2 regions of the Micromonospora sp. NPDC049523 genome follow, and region 1 is predicted to be linked to the other one. Evidence: riboswitches for the same ligand, from Rfam matches in the RefSeq annotation. Region 1 holds a riboswitch; the other holds the start of a gene.
What was found. Region 1 has a riboswitch for thiamine pyrophosphate ahead of thiE (thiamine phosphate synthase). Riboswitches for the same ligand answer to the same signal wherever they lie in the genome.

Region 1 (10,229 bases):
GCGTCGTCCCAGTCCTGTGCACCGGCATGCCCCTTTGCCAGGTCGGCCGCGTGTGCCGCGATCTTGTACGCGATCACACCCGCCTTGACGTCGTCCCGGTCCGGCAGCCCCAGGTGTTCCTTCGGGGTGACGTAACAGAGCATGGCGGTGCCGAACATGCCGATCATCGCCGCGCCGATGGCCGAGGTGATGTGGTCGTACGCGGGTGCGATGTCCGTCGTAAGTGGACCGAGGGTGTAGAACGGCGCTTCCCGGCACAGCTCCTGCTGGAGGTCGACGTTCTCCTTGATCTTGTGCATCGGCACGTGACCGGGGCCCTCGATCATCACCTGGACGTCGTACTCCCAGGCGATCTTGGTCAGCTCGCCGAGCGTACGCAGCTCGGAGAACTGGGCCTCGTCGTTGGCGTCCGCGATCGACCCGGGCCGCAGCCCGTCACCCAGGGAGAAGGTCACGTCGTAGCGGGCCAGGATCTCGCACAGCTCCCGGAAGTTGGTGTAGAGGAAGTTCTCCTCGTGGTGCGCCAGACACCAGGCCGCCATGATCGAGCCGCCCCGGGAGACGATGCCGGTGACCCGCTCCACGGCCAACGGCACGTAACGCATCAGCACACCGGCGTGCACGGTCATGTAGTCGACGCCCTGCTCGGCCTGCTCGATCACGGTTTCCCGGAACACCTCCCAGGAGAGTTTCACCGGATCGCCGCCGACCTTCTCCAGTGCCTGGTAGATCGGCACCGTACCGATCGGCACCGGGGAGTTGCGGACGATCGCCTCGCGGGTCTCGTGGATCCGCTTACCGGTGGAGAGGTCCATCACCGTGTCCGCACCCCAGCGGGTGGCCCAGGTGAGCTTCTCCACCTCCTCGGCGACCGACGAGGTCACCGCCGAGGTGCCGATGTTGGCGTTCACCTTGACCAGGAAGCGCTTACCGATGATCGCCGGCTCCACCTCGGGGTGGTTGACGTTGAGCGGCAGCACCGCCCGGCCGGCGGCGATCTCGTCCCGCACGACCTCGCTCGGCACCCCTTCGCGTACCGCCACGAACTCCATCTCCGGCGTGACGATCCCGGCCCGCGCGTACGCGAGCTGGGTCGGCCGCCGGCCGTCGGTGCCGGCGAGCGGGGTGCCGGCACCGCGTACCGGCGCAACGTCACCGCGCTCGGCGATCCACGGGCCACGCAGCGCCGGCAGGCCGACCTCCGGGTCGCTGCCCGGCCCGGAGGTGTCGTACAACCGGACCGGCGGGTTGTCCCCGGCCAGTTCCACCTCTGCGAACGGGACCCGGATGTCCGGCCGCGATCCCTCCACGTACACCTTGCGACGAGCCTGCATAACCAACCTCCTGCTTGTCAGCGGGACCAACCGAAGTGGTCCAGCGGTCCATGGCCGGTGCCCAACTTCCAGTCGCGCGCACCGGCGAGCGCGCGGGCGACGTACTCCTTGGCGAAGACGACCGCGTCCGGGACCGCGTCGCCGAGCGCGATCCGCGCGGCGATGGCGGCCGAGAAGGAACAGCCGGTCCCGTGCGTGTTCCGGGTGGGCACGCGCGGGCCGCTGAGCAGCCGCACCTCCGTGCCGGTCCAGAACACGTCCACCGCCTCGGTCCGGTCGTCGTCGTCACCGCCGCCGGTGACCACCACGTAGCGGGGTCCGTCGGCGGCGATCTGCGCGGCGGCACGGACCATCTCGTCGGTGGTCGTCACCGGGCGTCCGACGATCGCCGCGGCCTCCTCCCGGTTCGGCGTCGCGACCAGCGCGTACGGCAGCAGCCGGGTCACCGCGGCGACCACGCCGAGCCGGTGTCCGCTGGTCGAGACGAGCACCGGATCGACCACCAGGTGCGGCAGCAGCCCGGCGCGGGCCTGTGCCGCCACCGCGTCCGCCACTTCCTCGGTGCCGAGCATCCCGGTCTTCACCGCGAGCACCGGCAGGTCCGACAGGACCGCGTCGAGTTGTTCGGTGACCAGGTCCGCAGGGGTCGGCAGGACGGCGCGTACCTCGTGGGTGTTCTGCGCGGTAAGCGCGGTGATCACGGAGGTGCCGTAGACACCGAGGGCCGCGAACACCTTCAGGTCGGCCTGGATGCCGGCGCCCGCGCCGGAGTCGGAGCCGGCGATGGTCAGCGCCACCGGGGGTGTCATCGTCCGCTCCCCCGCACGACGGGCGCCGGGGCGATCAGCCGGGCGACGAGTTCGGCCGGGTCGTCGGCGCGCATCACCGCTCCCATCACCGCCACCCCGGCCGCACCGGCGGCGAGGCAGGCGGCGACCTGGTCGGGCCCGGTGACGCCGCCGAGCGCGAGCACCGGGACCGGGGTACGCCGGACCAGCCGCGCCAGGCCGACCGGGTGCAGTGGCGGCCCGTACCCGGGCTTGGACGGGCTCGGGAAGATCGGGGAAAGGGTCACGTAGTCCTCCGTCGACAGTCGCGCCAACTCGGCCGGGTCATGGCAGGACCGGCCGACCAGCGGCAATTCGGGCGGCGGGTACGGTCCGGCCGCAGGCAGGTGCACGGCGGTGCCGCCGAGCGGGTCGGGGCCGGCCACCAGCAGCGTTCCGCCGACCGGCGCGAGGATCTCCCGCAGGCTCTCGGCGAGCGCCAGGCGCTGGTCCCGGGGCAGGTCCTTCTCCCGAAGCAGCACCCAGCGGGCACCACCGTCCACCGCCGCACGGATCACCTCGGGCAGTGGCCGGTGGGTCTGCCACCGGTCGGTGACCACCACCAGACCGCTCGGTGTGCCCGGCATACGTGGCGTCGCCGTACCGTCGTCGTCCGGGCCGGGCCGCGGCGTCCGAGGGCGCGGCGTGGCCGGCTGACGACGGTCCGGGCGGCGCGGCTCCGGGGAAATCTCGGGCCGCCGGCCGGTCACAGCTCCGGCCGTCCCTCGTCGGGACTGGAGGCCAGCGCGTGGAACCGTCGGGGGATCCGGCCGGAACGGGCGGCGAGCCAGCCCGCCTCGACGGCGTACCGCATCGCGGTTGCCATCCGCGCCGGTTCGGCGGCCCGGGTCACCGCGCTGGCCAGCAGCACCCCGTCGCAGCCGAGTTCCATGGCGAGTGCGGCGTCGGAGGCGGTGCCGATCCCGGCGTCGAGGATGACCGGGACGTCGACGCTCTGCCGGATCAGTCGGATGTGGTGCGGGTTGCCGATGCCGAGCCCCGAGCCGATCGGGGCGCCGGCCGGCATCACCGCCGCGCAGCCGGCCTCGGCGAGCCGGCGGGCGAGCACCGGGTCGTCGCTGGTGTACGGCAGCACCGTGAACCCGTCCGCGACGAGCTGGTCCGCGGCGTGCAGCAGCTCGACCGCGTCCGGCAGCAGGGTCCGGTCGTCCCCGATCACCTCCAGCTTCACCCACGAGGTGTCGAACGCCTCGCGGGCCAGCCGGGCGACCTTGACCGCCTCGGCGGCGGTGTAACAGCCGGCGGTGTTCGGCAGCAGCCGTACGCCACATCGTTCGAGTACGTCCAGCAGCCCGCCGTGCATGGTCGCGGCGGTGTCCACCCGGCGCAGCGCGACGGTGACCAGTTCGGTGCCGCTGGCCCTGATCGCCTGTTCGAGTACGTGCAGGTTGGCGGCTCCGCCGGTGCCGAGGATCAGCCGTGAGGCGAACGACACCCCGCCCAGCTCGAACCGGCCGGTGACCGGCTCGGCGGGGGTATCCAGGTCCACTTCGGACACCCCGCTCACCCGCCCTGGGCCGCGGTCAGCACCTCGACCCGGTCGCCGGAGTTCAGCACCGCCGCCGGCCAGCCGGCCCGGGGTACGACCTCGCCGTTGACCGCGACGGCCACGCCGCGGGTCTGGCCGGTGACGGTGGCGACCAGTTCCGCCACGGTCATCCCGCCGGGCAGACTGTGGTCCGTCCCGTTCACGGTCAGTTCCACCGAAATCCCGCCCTCTCCGGTCACCGGATCTCCTCCCTCACCGAGGTGTGCCCGGTCCGGGTGAACCGGTCCGGGGTGAAAGGTGCCAGCGCCGGACCGGCCACCCCGCCGGTGAGCAGGTCGACGACGAGTTGTGCGGTCACCGGGGTGAGCAGGATGCCGTGCCGGTAGTGCCCGGTCGCCACGACCACGTCGGGGCGGTCCGCCAGCCGGCCGATCACCGGCGCGTTGTCCGGCGTACCGGGGCGGTGGCCGGCGGTGGCCTCGGCGAGTTCGTACTCGGCGAGTTCGGGCACCAGGTCGGTCGCGGCCCGGAGCAGTTCCAGTACGCCACCGGCGGTGACCGTGGTGTCGATGCGTTCCTCGACGGTGGCGCCGACCACCACCTCGCCGTCGAGCCGGGGCACCAGGTAGACCGAGCGGCCGTCGTTGTAGCCCCGGATCACGTGCCGGAAGCCGGGCGGCTCGCCGCCGGGTGCGCGCAGCCGGAGGATCTGCCCCTTCACCGGCCGGATCGGCAGCCCGGTCAGGCCGGCGGCTCCGCAGCCGGCGGCCACCACGATGGTGCCGGCGTCCAGTTCGGCGAGGTCGTGCACGGTGGCCGGCACGAACACCACCCCGGCCCGTACCGCCGCGATCCGCAGGGCGGCGACGAGTCGGCGCGGATCCACCTGGTGGTCGTCGGGGGCGTGCGCGCCGCCGCGTACCCGTGGTGCGAGCAAGGGTTCGCGGTCGTGCAGCTCGGTCGCGTCCAGTGCGGTGATCGGCAGTCCGAGTCCCTGCTGGTACGCCCAGAGCCGGCGGGCCTCGGCCAGGTCGTCGGCGGTGCGCCCGATCACCAGCGTGCCCTCGGTGCGGTAGCCGAGTTCGGCGATCCCGGTCAGCCCGGCCGCCGCCGCGACCTCGGCGGCGAAGTCCGGCCAGCGGGCGGCCGAGTCCAGCAACAGCCGGGTCAGCGCCTGCTCGCCGAAGGACGCCTCGGCGACTGGGGAGAGCATGCCGGCGGCGACACCGGACGCCCCGCTGCCGGGATCCGGGTCGTGCAGCAGCACCCGCATCCCGCGCAGCGCGGCCAGCCAGGCGATGCCGAGCCCGATCGGCCCCGCTCCGACCACCGCCACGTCCGCCCGCCGGGCGGTGAGGAAGGGCCCCTTGTGGTCGGATCCCGTCGGGTACGGGCCCCCGCCTAGCATGCCGGCGCCCCGGTGCGGGTCAGCGCGGCGAGCAGTTCGGTGGTGGCTCGGGCGGGGTCGACGGCGGCACAGATGGCGCCGACCACGGCCACCCCGTACGCGCCCGCGGCCAGCAGTTCCGGCACCCGCGCGGCGGTCACCCCGCCGATCGCGATGACCGGTACGTCGACCGCCTCGGCCACCAGCGCGATGCCGGCCGGGCCGATCGGTTCCGGCAGCCCGTCCTTGGTGGTGGTGGCGTAACAGGGCCCGACGCCGAGGTAGCTGGCGCCGGCCGCCACCGCGTCGCGGGCCGGGTCGGGTGCGCGGGCGGTGGCGCCGAGCACCGCGTTCGGCCCGAGCACTCGTCGGGCGGCGTCGACGGGCAGGTCGAGCGCACCGACGTGGCCACCGGCGGCGTACGCGGCGAGGGCGACGTGCAGCCGGTCGTTGACCAGGCAGGTCGCGCCGAACGGCGTACAGAGGTCGACCACGCGCCGGGCCAGGTCGTACGCGTCGCGGTCGGTGGCGTCGTCCTCGACGCGTACCTGGACCACGAGTTGTGGCCCGGCAACGGCCAGCGCCGCACGTACCGTGGCGACGGGATCACGCCCGGTACGGGTGTCGGTGACGAGATGCAAACGTCCCAGTACGGGCACGGCAAACTCCTCCCTGCGCCGGCATTACCCGGATCAGGTTCGACGGTCGGGGGCTGTGTCAGCCCCCCTCTCAGCCCGGTACACCGGACTCCCGTGGGTTACTTGTCGACCACACTACGACGACGAACCCGATCCGCCAAGGGGGTCGCACGTCACAGCGGCCCGCCGCGAGCGGTGGAGGTGACCCCGAACACCCAAGGGTTTTGTCTGTCCTATCCGGAAGATCCACCTCGGTTACCCAACCGTTACCCGATTTGGCTTGTTGCTGTATTGCCCGCCCAACGCTGACCAGCATTAATTTGTTCAGCGACAAGACAAATTTCGACTGCACGGCCACGGCGGGCCACGCAGCCGAAACCCACCACCCCCGAACCGGTCTTCGGCGAGCCGGCCGGGGATCCCCCGTTGTCCTCATCGGACGAAGGAGATCCTTCGTGTCAAGACCTCGCCCGCGCCGCGCGCTGCGCGGCGCCCTCAGCCATGCGCTGCTGAGTCTCGCGGTCGCCGTCACCTCGACGGCGGCCGCACTCGTAGCAGCCCCGAGCGCCGCACAGGCGGCACCTGCCGCAGCCGCGGCGGACCCGTACTCCGTCCTGGTCTTCTCGAAGACCGCCGGGTTCCGGCACGGCTCCATCCCCTCCGGCATCGCCGCGATCCAGCAGCTCGGCACGGCGAACGGGTTCTCCGTCACCGCGACCGAGGACGGTGCCGCGTTCACCGACGCCAACCTCGCCCAGTACAAGGCGGTGATCTGGCTCTCCACCACCGGTGACGTGCTCGACGACACCCAGCAGGCGGCGTTCGAGCGCTACATCGAGGCCGGTGGCGGGTACGTCGGTATCCACGCCGCCTCGGACACCGAGTACAACTGGCCGTGGTACGGCAGCCTGGTCGGCGCGTACTTCAACGCGCACCCGGCGAACCAGCAGGCCACGGTCAAGGTCGAGGACCCGGGGCACCCGTCCACCGCCGGCCTGCCGGCCCAGTGGTCCCGCTTCGACGAGTGGTACAACTTCCGGACCAACCCGCGCGCGAACGTACACGTGCTGGCCAGCCTGGACGAGCGCACCTACACGCCGGGCACCGGCGCGATGGGCGCCGACCACCCGACCGCGTGGTGCCAGGAGTACGACGGTGGCCGTTCCTGGTACACCGGCGGTGGGCACACCAACGAGTCGTACGCGGAACCGGAGTTCCTCACCCACCTGCTCGGCGGCATCGAGACCGCCGCCGGTGTGGTCGAGGCCGACTGCAACGCGACCAAGACCAGCAGCTTCGAGAAGGTGTCGCTGGACAGCAACACGAACAACCCGATGGAGCTGGACATCGCTCCGGACGGTCGGGTCTTCTACGTCGAGCGCGACGGCCGGATCCAGATCATCAAGCCGGACACCGGCACCACGGTGACCGCGGTCACGCTGCCGGTCTTCACCGGCAACGAGGACGGCCTGCTCGGCATCCAGCTCGACCCGGACTTCGCCACCAACAACTGGGTGTACGTGTACTACGCACCCGCCGGTGGCGCGGCCCGTAACTACCTCTCCCGGTTCACGGTCGAGGGCGACACCGTCAACGCCGCCACCGAGAAGGTCGTGCTCCAGGTCCCGACGCAGCGCAACACCTGCTGCCACGCGGGCGGAAGCATCACCTTCGACAGCCAGGGCAACCTGTACCTGGCCCTCGGTGACAACACCAACCCGTTCGAGTCGGACTCCTTCACCCCGATCGACGAGCGGCCGGGCCGGCAGGACTTCGACGCGCAGCGTTCGTCGGGTAACACCAACGACCTGCGCGGCAAGGTGCTCCGGATCCACCCCGAGGACGACGGCACCTACACCGTGCCGGCCGGCAACCTGTTCGCACCCGGCACCGCGCTGACCAAGCCCGAGATCTACGCGATGGGCTTCCGGAACCCGTTCCGGATCGGCATCGACCCGCAGACCGACACCCTGTACGTCGGCGACTACGGCCCGGACGCCGGAGCGGCGAACCCGAACCGTGGCCCCGAGGGCACGGTCGAGTGGAACATCGTCGGACCGGGCAACTACGGCTGGCCGTACTGCCACGGCGCGAACTACGCGTACAACGACTACCCGTTCCCGTCGGGACCGAGTGGGCCGAAGTTCGACTGCGCGGCGCCGGTCAACAACTCGCCGAACAACACCGGCCTGACCAACCTGCCGCCGGCCATCTCGGCCACGGTCGACTTCGACTACAGCGGCAACCCGCTGTTCCCGGAGATCGGCGGCGGCGGCGCCCCGATGGGCGGCCCGGTCTACCGGTACGACGAGAACCTCGACTCCGAGCGCAAGTGGCCGGCCTACTACGACGGCAAGGCGCTGCTCGGCGAGTGGAACCAGAACAAGATGTACACCATGCAGGTCAGTGCCGACGGCAAGTCGCTGGTCGACATCAACCAGCTGCTGACCGGCATGAGCATGCTGCGGCCGATGGACTTCGAGTTCGGTCCGGACGGTGCGCTGTACCTCATCGAGTGGGGTACCGGCTTCGGCGGCAACAACGACAACTCGGGCATCTACCGGATCGACTACATCGCCGGTGAGCGGTCGCCGATCGCGGTCGCGAACGCCGTACCCACCTCGGGTCCGGCACCGCTGGCGGTGCAGTTCTCCAGCGCCGGGTCGCGTGACCCGGACGGTGGCGCGCTGACGTACGCCTGGAACTTCGGCGACAACGCCACCTCCACCGACCCGAACCCGGCGCACACGTACGCCGCGGCGGGCAACTACAACGCGCAGCTCACGGTCACCAACCCCAAGGGGCGTACCGCGGTTGCGAACGTACCGGTCACGGTGGGCAACACCGCGCCGACCGTCTCCATCGAGTTCCCGCCGGACGGCGGCTTCTTCGAGTGGGGCGACCTGGTCAAGTACAAGGTCAACGTGACCGACCCGGAGGACGGGACGATCGACTGCGACCGGGTGGTGCTCCAGTACTACCTGGGCCACGACCAGCACGCGCACCCGCTGCAGTCGTACACCGGCTGCGAGGGTTCGGTCCAGACGCTGCTGGCCTCCGGGCACGGCGCCGAGGCGAACGTGTTCGGTGTCTTCGAGGCCGTCTACACCGACGGTGGCGGCGCCGGTGGGTCGAACGCCCTGACCGGGCGGGCGATCGAGCAGCTCCAGCCGAAGCGCAAGCAGGCCGAGTACTACACCTCGACCGGCCGACTGGCCGGATCGACCAGCGGTGGTGACCCGGGCGTGCAGCGCCAGGCGACCACCGACCCGGCCGGTGGATTCGAGAACATCGGGTTCATCGAGCCGGACGACTGGTGGGCGATCGAGCCGGCGAACCTGACCGGCATCGACTCGCTCCGCTTCCGGGCCTCGTCGGCCGGTGGCGGCGGTCGGATCGAGGTCCGTACCGGAGCGGTCGACGGCCCGCTGGTCGCCACCGCCGAGGTGCCGAACACCGGTGGCTGGCAGACCTTCGTCGACGTACCGGCGACGATCACCACCCCGAGCACCGGCAGCGGCACGCTGTACTTCGTGGCGCGCAACCCGACCGGTTCCACCGGAACCGGCGCGATCATCAACGTGAACTGGACCGACTTCCTCGGTCGGGGTGTCACCGACAACGCCCCGCCGGTGGTCACCGCCTCCGCGAACCCCACCGCCGGCGTCGCGCCGGTGACGGTCGCCTTCAGCGGTACGGCCACCGACCCGGAGAACGACGCCCCGTTCACCTACGCCTGGGACTTCGGTGACGGCGGCACGGCGAACACCGCCAACGCCAGCCACACCTACACCGTCCCGGGCAACTTCACCGCCACCCTGACGGTGACCGACGCGCGTGGTGCCTCCACGAGCGTCTACGTACCGGTGCAGGTGACCGCGCCGAACACGTCCTGCTTCGGGGCGCGCTCGGACGACTTCACCGGCACCTCGCTGGACAAGTCGCGCTGGTCGACCGTCATCCGGGAGAACCAGCTCTACTCGGTCAGCGACGGCAGCCTGGTCCTGCCGACCGCGGTCGGCGACCTGTACGGCGCCACGAACAACGCCACCAACGTGGTGCTCCAGCCCGCCCCGAGCGGTGCCTGGCAGGCGACCACCAAGGTGACGCTGAGCGCGACCGGCAACTACCACCAGGCCGGTCTGATCGTCTACGGCGATGACGCGAACTACGCCAAGCTCGACCTGCTCTACTCGGACGGCCGCAAGTTCGAGTTCATCCGGGAGACCGCCGGCACGCCGCGCAACGAGGCCGCCGACGGGATCGCCGTACCGGCCGGGCTGGGCGACACGTTCTACGTCCGGCTGAGCAGCGACGGCACCAACCTGACCGGGGCCTTCTCGGCCGACGGTCAGACGTTCACCCCGGTGGGTCGGTCGGCCGCGCTGGCCGGCATCGAGAACCCGAAGGTGGGTCTGTTCGCGCTGAACGGCAACACCACCGCCTCGGTGAACGACGCCAAGTTCGACTGGTTCCAGCTCAGCCCGGACGAGCCGGCCGGGCCGGTCGTGCCGTCCGACGAGTTCACCGGTA
Region 2 (10,229 bases), on a different contig from region 1:
TGAGCCGGATCGAGAACGAGGCGGCCCGGATGGGCCTGCTCGTCGAGGACCTGCTGCAACTCGCCCGGCTGGACCTGAGCCGGCCGATGCGCCGGGCACCGGTGGACCTGCTGGCGATCGCCGCCGACACCATCCGGGACGCGCACGCCCGCCGGCCCGACCGCCCGGTCCGGCTGGTCCCGCTCGGCACCGCCCCGAAGCCCGGCGGCGGCCCGGATCCGTCCGGCCCCGATCCGTCCGGCCCGGATCCGTCCGGCCCGGATCCGTCCGGCCCCGATCCGTTCGGCGGCGGGCTGGAACAGGTGACCGTGCTCGGCGACGAGCACCAGTTGCGGCAGGTGGCGACGAACCTGGTCACGAACGCGCTGCAACACACCCCGCCGAACGCCGACATCACCGTCCGGGTCGGCCACTTCACCGCCGCTGATCCCGCCCTGCCCGGCAGCGGACCCGAGTACGCGGTGCTGGAGGTCTCCGACACCGGTCCGGGCGTACCGCCCGAGCACGCGGGCCGGATCTTCGAACGGCTCTACCGGGTCGACCAGAGCCGTACCCGTACTCCCGGTGTCGGTTCCGGGTTGGGGCTGGCCATCGTGGCGGCGATCGTGCACGCCCACGGCGGCCGGGTCGACCTGGTCGGCCCGCCCGGCACCGGCGCCACCTTCCGGGTGGTGTTACCGACCATGATGGACCCCGCTCCGGTCAGCCCCGCCGAACAGGTCACCACCACGCCCGACGGCAGCCCGCCGCCCGAGCACGCGGGTGGTTCCCAGCTTGCTCCGAGCTGACGCCGGGGCTGTTCCGAGCCGGACGATCCAGGCTGGCCCGCATGCCGGTGCGACGTCTGGTCTCGCTACGCCGCCCGTCGGTGCTCGTCAACGCCATACTCGGCCTGGCGATCATCGGCGGCGGTGTCTGGATCTACACCTCCTTCGTCAAGCCCGAGTCGAGTTCGGCGGCGACCGGGGGCGCCACCCGTACGATCCCGGTCGGGCAGGGCACGGTGACCGCCACCGTGTCGGCGGCCGGTACGTTGCGCAGCGCCGCCACCGCGAGCGCCACCTTCGGCACCGGCGGTACGGTCAGCGAAATCCGGGTCAAGGTCGGTGATCTGGTCACCCAGGGCACGGTGCTGGCCAAGGTGAACCCGACCGCCGCGAACCGGCAGCTCACCGCCGCGCAGGCCAATCTGGACGCGGCCCGGGCGGCCCGGGACCGAGCCGAGGCGGCCGGCACCGACACCACCGACGCCCAGAGCCAGGTCACCACCGCCCAGTTGGCCGTCGACACGGCCCGGGACGCGGTCGACGGGACGGTGCTGAAGGCACCGATGGCCGGGACCGTGGTGGCCGTCAACGGCAGCGTCGGCAGCTCCACCGGCGGTTCCGGTTCCAGTTCGTCCGGTTCCGGGTCGAGCGGGTCGGGGTCCTCGTCGGGAGGATCGTCGTCCGGCAATGGGTCTTCCGGCGGTGGGTCTTCCGGAGGTGCTTCGGCGTCAGGCAGCTCGACCACCGGTTTCGTCCAGCTCGCCGACCTGGGCAAACTGGAGGTGTCCGCCTCGGTCGCCGAGGCCGACGCGACCAAACTCAAGGTCGGCCAGCCGGCCACGATCACCTGGAACGCGCTCGCCGGTGCGACCGCGACCGGCAAGCTGTCCTCGATCGACCCGAACGCCAGCACCAGCAACAACGTGGTCACCTACGGCGTGGTGTTCGGGGTGGACCAGCTACCGCCCGGCGCCCGCCCCGGCCAGACCGTGCAGGCGTCGGTGACGGTCGGCCAGGTGGAGGACACCATCTACGTCAACTCGGCGGCGCTCACCACCGTCGGCAACCGGCACACCGTCACCGTGCTGGAGAACGGGCAGCCGGTGACCCGCCCGGTCGAGGTCGGGCTGACCGGCGACCAGACCGTACAGGTCACGTCCGGGTTGCAGGTCGGTGAGCTGGTCGTGCTCCGTACCAGCACGACCGGTACCGGGACGACCGGTGGCGGCCGGCCGGGCGGCGGGCTCACCGGCGGTGGCGGCTTCACCGGCGGTGGCGGCTTCCCGCGCGGTGCCGGCGCCGCGGGAGGCGGGCGATGACCGCGCCGGAGCGCGCGGTGCTCGACGTCCGCCGGCTGACCAAGCGGTACGGCGAGGGCGAGGCGACCGTGCACGCGCTGCGCGGGGTGTCGCTCGTCGTCGGTGCGGGTGACTACCTGGCCATCATGGGCTCGTCGGGTTCGGGCAAGTCGACGCTGATGAACATCCTCGGCTGCCTGGACGTGCCCACCACCGGGCAGTACCTGCTCGACGGGGTGGACGTGAGCCGGCTCGACGATCGCCAACTCGCCCTGGTCCGCAACCGGCGGATCGGTTTCGTCTTCCAGGCGTTCAACCTGATCGCCCGGACCAGCGCGGTCGCCAACGTGGAACTGCCGCTGGCGTACGCCGGGGTCAAGGCGAACGAACGGCGTCGGCGGGCGCTGGCCGCGCTGGACCTGGTGGGGCTGGCGGACCGGGCCGGGCACGAGCCGAACCAGCTCTCCGGCGGTCAGCAGCAACGGGTCGCGGTGGCCCGGGCACTGGTCACCGAACCGGCGCTGATCCTGGCCGACGAGCCGACCGGCAATCTGGACAGCCGGTCGACCGCGGACGTACTGGCCATCTTCGACCGGCTGAACGCGGCCGGACGCACCATCGTGATGATCACGCACGAGCCGGAAGTGGGTGACCGGGCCAAACGCCTGGTCCGGCTCTTCGACGGGGAGATCGCCAGCGACCAGCGCCAGGACGGTCCGGGCGACGGCAGGGGTAAGGGCGGCGGCCCGGGTTCCGTCGGCGACGGCGGGGCCGACCGGCCGACCGTACGGCTGGAGCGGATCGGATGAGCTTCTTCGAGATCCTGCGGTTCGCCGTACGCGGGATCACCGTGAACAAGCTCCGCTCGGCGCTGACCATGCTCGGCGTACTGATCGGGGTCGGCGCGGTGATCCTGCTCGTCGCGGTCGGCAACGGCTCGGCGAAGCAGATCACCGACCGGATCGCGGCGCTGGGCAGCAACACCCTCACCGTGCAGAGCACCGCGCGGGGCGGCAGCAGCAGCGACGCGATCACCGTACCGACGGCGCTGGCGCTGAAGGACCCGGTGCTGGCACCGGACGTGCGGTCGGTCTCCCCGGTGGTGAGCGCCTCGGCGACCATCACGTACCAGGGCGCCGACCATCAGGTGTCGCAGTTCGTCGGCACGTACCCGAGTTACCTCGGTGCGTCGAACACCTCGGTCGCGACCGGTGCCGCGTTCGGCGACTCGGATCTCACCCAGGGCCGCCGGGTGGTGCTGATCGGGCAGACCGTGGCCGCCGAGTTGTTCCCCGGTACGGACCCACTCGGCGCGCAGGTGACCGTCGGCGGTGCGCTCTACACGGTGGTGGGCGTACTCGCGGAGAAGGGGTCGGCGACCGGTTTCCAGGACGCCAACGACGTGGCGATCGCGCCGCTGACCGCGGTGCAGCAGACCCTGACCGGGTACGGCGCGGTCAACTCGGTGCTCGTCGAGGCGACCGGACCGGACCGGGTGGACGACGCCCAGGCGCAGATCGCCACCATTCTCGACCAGCGGCTCAAGGTCGCACCAGCCGCCGGTGGAGCGGTTGCGGGTGGCCCGGTTGCCGCAGGGGCGGCTGCCCGCGGTGGCGCCGCCGCCGGACGGGCGCAGGGTACGCCGTACCGGATCCAGAACGCGGCCCAGTTGCTCCAGACCCAGACCGAGACCGCGGACACGTTCACCGTACTGCTCGGTGCGGTGGCCGGGATCAGCCTGCTCGTCGGCGGGATCGGCATCACCAACATCATGCTGGTCACGGTGACCGAACGGACCCGCGAGATCGGCATCCGCAAGGCGCTCGGTGCGCCCCGCCGGGTGATCCTCACCCAGTTCCTGGCCGAGGCGACCATGCTCAGCCTGGTCGGCGGGGGACTCGGGGTGCTGGCGGCGCTGGCCGGCAGTCATTTCACCATCGTCGGCGTGAAACCGGTGGTGGTGCCGAGCTCGATCGCCCTGGCGTTGGGTGTCTCGGTCGCGATCGGACTCTTCTTCGGCAGCGTTCCAGCCAGCCGGGCCGCGGGTCTGCGGCCGATCGACGCCCTCCGTTACGAGTGAGCCACGAGTGACTACCAGCGATTCCGGGGAAGCAGCGATGAGCAGAGCAGTGCGGTGGGGTCGCCGTTCGCCGGGTGCACCCGGAGTCCATCGGGACGACGCGGCGGACGCCCCGACCGTCGTCGGCCCGCCCCTCGTGGTCGCCGACACGTTCACCCCGCAGGCCGGGGCGGGCCCGGACGACGACGGTGACCTCGCCGCCGAACTGGCCGCCGTGGCGGGGCGTCGCTGGTGGAACCGGGCAACGCTCTACCTCGGGGCGGCGGTGCTGCTGATCGGCGGTTTCCTCGGCGGGGTGCAGGTGCAGAAGTCGTACGGCGATCCGCCCGGCTCCGGTCCGGCGGCCGCGACCGGCCGGGGCACCCAGCGCGGCGCGGGCGGTTTCGCCGGCTTCCCCGGCGGCGCCGGCCGACCGGACGGCACTACCGGCGGCAGCGCGCCCGGCGCCGACAGCGGTACGGCACAGACCACCACCGGCACGGTGAAGCTGGTCGACGGCACCACCGTGTACGTGCAGACCGACGACGGCACCGTGATCACCGTCCGGACCGGCGCCGACACTGCGGTAGCGGTCGCCAAGACCGGTTCACTCAAGGACCTCAAGGCCGGTGACACCGTCACCGTCGACGGACCCAACTCCGCCGGCACGGTCACCGCCACGAAGGTCACCGCCCAGTCGAAGTAAGCCCGGCGCCGTCACCTGTCCCCACACCGCCCTCCGTGTCCTGCCCCGTGTTCGCGCCGCCTCCGTCTCGTGCCCCGTGTTCGCGCTGCCCTCCGTCTCGTGCCCCGTGTTCGCGCCGCCCTCCGTCTCGTGCCCCGTGTTCGCGCCGCCCTCCGTCTCCTGCCCCGTGCTCGCGTCGGCCTGCGTGCGGGATTGGGATGCCGGTGACGAGCGCTGCCGGCAAGCCGGCGAGTGCCATGCCGGTGATGATCAGCCGAGCAGAGGTTGGAACGTACCGAGCAGGACGCTGACCGTCAGCGCCGCCCCGGCCAGTACGGCGGCACCGGCCACCAGCGCGGTGTCGGCGACGGTGAACCGCTGCCGCCGGGCGACCGTACGCGGGGTGCCGCCGTCGAAGCCGCGGGCGTCCATCGCGGTGGCGAGCCGGGTGCCCCGACGGATCGCCCCGACGAGCAGGGCGAACGCGGTGGCGCCGAACAGTCGCAGCCGGGCGATCGGGTTACGTCCGGCGTCCACGCCTCGGGCCCGCCGCGCCATGCCCAGCAGTTGCCATTCGGTGGCGAGCAGCGGCAGCATCCGGAACGCGGCCAGCGCGCCGAGCGCGAATCGGGGTGACACCCTGGCGTTCTGGATCAGCGCGTCGGCCAGGTCGGTCGGGTCGGTGGTGGCGAAGACCAGTACGCCGGGCAGTGCCACCGCGAGCACCCGCAGGACCAGGCCCAGCGCGGTGGTGAGCACGCCGGTGGTGACCGTGATCGGGCCGGCGTCGAGCAGCACCGTTCCGCTCCGGTCGGCGGCGAACAGCACCATGGTGAGCACGATGCCCAGCGAGCCGATCAGCAGTGGCCAGGCCCGCCGGGCCAGGGTGCGGTAGCCGAGGCCGAACAGCGGCAGCACGGCCAGTTCGATGGCGATGGCGACGGCGGGCGCGACCGGGTCGATCGTCGCGACCAGGGTGAACGAGAAGACCAGCGCCGCGGCGAGCTTCGCCACCGGATTGCGCCGCGCCAGCGGCGCCGTTGCCGCCCCCACCGGCCCAGTGCTGATCACGCGCCAACTCCCCGGTTCAGGCGGTCGGTTGTCGGGTCGGTGGCGGGGTCGTCTCGGCCGGGCAGGGTCACGGTCCGGTCGGCGATCGCGGTGACGAAGTCGGCGTCGTGGGTGACGGTGACGATGCCGTGGCCGGCGTCGCGCAGGTCGGCGAGCAGGTCGACCAGCTCGATCCAGGTACGCCGGTCCTGGCCGAAGGTGGGCTCGTCGAGTACGAGCAGCCGGGGCGCGGTGGCCAGGGCGGTCGCCACGCTCAGCCGCCGCGCCTCGCCACCGGAGAGGGTGTACGGGTTCGCCCCGGCGAGCCGGTCCAGCCGCAGCCGGGTGAGCAGATCGTCCACCGTGGAGCGTACGACGGGTTCTGGTTGGCCGGTCCGGCGTGGCCCGAGGGCCAGTTCGTCGAAGACCGTACCGGCGAGGAACTGGTGCTCGGGGTCCTGGAAGACCGAGCCGATCCGGCGTACCAGCGTGTTGGCCCGCCAGCGGTGTGGTGGCGTACCGGCGTCGGCTCCGGCCAGGGCGGGGGTGGCGTCGAGTCGCCCGGTGCCGGGTTTCATCAGCCCGCCGAGTTGCAGCGCCAGGGTGGTCTTGCCGACCCCGTTTCGCCCGAGTACGGCAACCGCCTCGCCGCCCCGTACGGTCAGATCGGTCGGGGCCAGCCGGGGTGGCAGGCCGAGCCGGTCGGCGGTGAGCAGCAGTTCGCCGGCGGCGGTGGTTGCCGGTCGGGCGCGCACCGACCGGCCGGGTACCCAGACCCCGGCGTCGGCGAGGGCGTCGCCGTGCGCGGCGAAGACCTCGTCCGGGCTGCCGTCGGCGCGGATGCCGCCGCCAGGCTCCAGGACCACCACGCGGTCGACCAGGGGAAGTGCCTCCGCGACCCGGTGTTCGACCAGGATCAGGGTGGTGTCGCGGTCCACCGCGGCGGCGATCGCGTCCCGGACCAGGGCGGCGCCGGCCGGGTCGAGGTTGGCGGTGGGTTCGTCGAGCAGGAGCAGCCGGGGCCGGAGCGCCAGTACGCCGGCCAGGGCGAGTCGTTGCTGTTCGCCGCCACTGAGGGCGGCGGTGGACCGGTCACGTCCGTAGGGGAAACCGACCCGGTGCATCGCCTCGTCGACCCGGGGCCAGATCTCGCCGGCCGCCACGCCCCGGTTCTCCAGCCCGAACGCCACGTCGTCGCCGGCCCGTGCCATCACGAGTTGGCTCTCCGGGTCCTGGAACAGGATGCCGACCCGGTCCCGTGCCGTACGCGGATCGACCCCGTCGACCTCGATCAGCCCCGCCTGTTCACCGGAGTCCTCGGCGAGCAGCCCCGCGAGCGCCGCCAACAACGTGCTCTTACCCGCCCCCGAACCCCCCAGCAACAACACCCGCTCCCCGCGCGAAATCCGCAGATCAACCCCCCGAACCGCCCACCCCTTCCGCCCCGCATGCCGCCACCCAAACCCCCTGACCACCACCCCACCCACCCCACCCACCGCGCTCACCCCCTCCCCAAGTCGTTGATCATGAAGTTGACGCCCCCAGAACAAGATCAAATCGTCGCTAACTTCATGATCAACACCATGTGTCCGGGGGGAAGGAGGGAGGAGGGAGGAGGGGGGAGGGAGGGGGGTTAGATCGTGGGGCGGGTGCGGCCGGCGGGGAAGCGGTCCAGGACGCCGGTGTTGGCTAGGGCTTGGGTTAGGGCGATGCTGCCTAGGCCGGCCACCACCAGGGAGCTTGCGGTGGTCAGGGCGAGGTAGGGGAGGCGGAAGCTGTCCCAGGCGGTGCCGGGGTACCAGACGTAGATGTCGTAGATGGCGGCGGCGAGGCCGGCCAGCGCGGCGGCCAGCAGGCTCACCGGCAGCCGGTAGACCCGGTACGCGAAAGCGGCGAAGGCCAGCTCCGCGGCGGCCGCCTCGATCGGCCCCTGCACCACGAGCGTCCAGCCCCAACTGGTGCCCAGGGCCACCGAGACCAGGGCGGCCAGGGTCAGCGTGTAGAGGGCCGCGCCCGGCTTGCGGATCACCAGCGCGCCCAGGACGGCCGGCACCAGCCACACGCCGTAGATGACGGCGCGACCGGGCAGCGGAATGGCGTCGGCCGGACCGTTCCAGAGCAGGCCCCAGGCCCAGAAGATGACGCCGAACGCCACCCCGAGGGTCGAGGCGATGACGATGTCGAGTGTCCGCCAGCGGTTGTTCATGGTGTTGGCTCCCAGTTCTCGAAATGAACCAGGAGAAGTCGCACGCCTCGGCCCGGCGTGGTGCCGGACTCCGGCGCGGCCGGAGCATGACCGAACTCCCTGCGCTGGCATTACCCAGATCAGGTTCGAGGGTCTGCGGATGTCATCCCGCACTCTCAGCGCTGTGCGCTCCCCTGTCGGATGTGAAGTTGTTTCGGCGACGCTAGCACCGACCGGCGGCACGGCACAGTGGCGTATCGATCGGGTGTGGTGGTGGACACCGCGACTCGGGTTAGGGTGAGCTGCCCCCGGACCCGGCCGAGCGAGGAGAGCAGAGACGCCGTGACCGCCTCCGACCGCGCGACGCAGCGCCGCGCCGGGCCCGGCGACGAGATCGACTGGACGATCCCGCCCGCGACCGGTGGCGTCGACGGCACGGCGCCGGGTCTGACCACCGGTCCCGACCGTGGCCACACCACCCCCGGCGGTACGCCCACAGCCGGCGACCCGGCACCTCGTCAACGGCTGTTCGGCGACCGGATCGGGTCGGTGGAGGTGCTCGCCGGGCTGCTCGTCCTGCTGGTCGTCTTCCGTGGCCCGATCGCCGACGCGATCTCCGGCCCCCGGCTGCAGACCTGGACCACGGTTTTCGTCTCGGTGATGGTGCAGGCGGTGCCGTTCCTCGTCTTCGGTGTCGTACTCAGCGCGGTGATCGCGGTTTTCGTGCCCCGCTCCTTCTGGGCGAAGGCGTTGCCGAAACATCCGGCGCTGGCCGTACCGGTGGCGAGCTGCGCGGGAGTGATCCTGCCCGGTTGCGAGTGCGGCGCGGTGCCGATCGCCGGGTCGCTGATCCGTCGGGGCGTCACCCCGGCCGCCGCGCTGGCGTTCCTGCTCGCCGCACCGGCGATCAACCCGATAGTGCTCACCGCCACCGCGGTCGCCTTCCCGCAGAACCCGGAGATGGTGGTCGGTCGGGGAGTCGCCAGCCTGATCGTCGCGATGCTGATGGGCTGGCTCTGGCTGCGCCTGGGCCGGGCCGACTGGATCCGGCTGCCGCACCGCCCCGACCTGGACGGACTGTCGAAGGGGCGGGCGTTCTTCTCGGCCGTACGGCACGACGTGGTGCACGCGGGCGGCTTCCTGGTGCTCGGCGCGATGGCTGCGGCCTGTATCAACGTGCTGGTCCCGGAACGCTGGTTGCAGACCCTCGCCGACAATCCGATCCTGTCGGTGCTGGCGCTGGCGGTCCTCGCGGTGCTGCTGTCGATCTGCTCGGAGGCGGACGCGTTCGTCGCCGCGTCGCTGTCCCAGTTCTCGCTCACCGCCCGGCTGACGTTCCTGGTCGTCGGGCCGATGGTCGACCTCAAGCTGATCTCGATGCAGGCCGGTGTCTTCGGGCGACGGTTCGCGTTCCGGTTCGCCCCGGCGACGTTCGCGGTCGCCGTACTGGTGGCGGTGGGAGTGGGAGCGGTGGTGCTCTGATGAACCGACAGGCACAGGCGGTCGTGTTGCTGCTGCTCGGCGGGGCGGTGCTCAAGGCCAGTCTCGGCGACATGTACCTGCGTTACGTCAAGGAGGGTTTGCAACCCTTCCTGATCGGGTCCGCGATCCTGCTGATCGCCGTGGCGGTGATGACCCTGGTGCACGACCTGCGCCCGGCCCGGCGTACGGCCGGCGGCGAGGCGGTGGCGGACGACCACGGGCACGACCACGGGCACGGGGGCAAGGGCCACCACGAGCCGCGGGTCGGTTGGCTGCTCATCCTGCCCGTGCTCGGCCTGCTGCTGGTCGCCCCACCGGCGCTGGGCTCGTACGCGGCCGGCCAGGCCGGGACCGCGCTCGGTAGCCAGCCGCTGTCCGACTACCCACCGCTGCCCGAGGGTGACCCGGTCCGGATCGGCGTGCTCGACTACGCCTCCCGGGCCATCTTCGACAAGGGCGTCTCGCTCGGTGACCGGCGGGTGCAGCTCACCGGGTTCGTCGCCACCGGTGCCGACGGCGAACCGATCCTGGCCCGCATGATCCTGTCCTGCTGTGCGGCCGACGGTCGGCCGATCAAGCTCGGCCTGGCCGGTGACCCGCCGACCGGCCTGGCCCCGGACACCTGGGTCGACGTGGTCGGCCGCTACTCCGACCGGATCGCCAAGGACCCGGTCAACGACGAGGAGATCCCGTACCTCGAGGT

Region 2: linked by a shared signal. The riboswitch ahead of AB0J90_RS03015 (ECF transporter S component) and the one ahead of thiE (thiamine phosphate synthase) in region 1 are both predicted to bind thiamine pyrophosphate.

What each region holds. Positions count from the first base shown of each region.
Region 1 is NZ_JBFAPP010000014.1:135,973-146,201, forward strand. Features, by position in the region: gene thiC (phosphomethylpyrimidine synthase ThiC) at 1-1,334, opposite strand, end outside; gene thiD (bifunctional hydroxymethylpyrimidine kinase/phosphomethylpyrimidine kinase) at 1,352-2,143, opposite strand; gene AB0J90_RS22610 (thiamine phosphate synthase) at 2,140-2,748, opposite strand; gene AB0J90_RS22615 (thiazole synthase) at 2,868-3,665, opposite strand; gene thiS (sulfur carrier protein ThiS) at 3,686-3,886, opposite strand; gene thiO (glycine oxidase ThiO) at 3,907-5,007, opposite strand; gene thiE (thiamine phosphate synthase) at 5,073-5,717, opposite strand; TPP riboswitch at 5,710-5,822, opposite strand; gene AB0J90_RS22635 (ThuA domain-containing protein) at 6,152-10,229, shown strand, end outside.
Region 2 is NZ_JBFAPP010000002.1:101,779-112,007, forward strand. Features, by position in the region: gene AB0J90_RS02980 (HAMP domain-containing sensor histidine kinase) at 1-788, shown strand, start outside; gene AB0J90_RS02985 (efflux RND transporter periplasmic adaptor subunit) at 830-2,086, shown strand; gene AB0J90_RS02990 (ABC transporter ATP-binding protein) at 2,083-2,874, shown strand; gene AB0J90_RS02995 (ABC transporter permease) at 2,871-4,145, shown strand; gene AB0J90_RS03000 (hypothetical protein) at 4,183-4,830, shown strand; gene AB0J90_RS03005 (energy-coupling factor transporter transmembrane component T) at 5,080-5,880, opposite strand; gene AB0J90_RS03010 (ABC transporter ATP-binding protein) at 5,877-7,346, opposite strand; gene AB0J90_RS03015 (ECF transporter S component) at 7,493-8,065, opposite strand; TPP riboswitch at 8,144-8,250, opposite strand; gene AB0J90_RS03020 (permease) at 8,570-9,526, shown strand; gene AB0J90_RS03025 (TIGR03943 family protein) at 9,526-10,229, shown strand, end outside.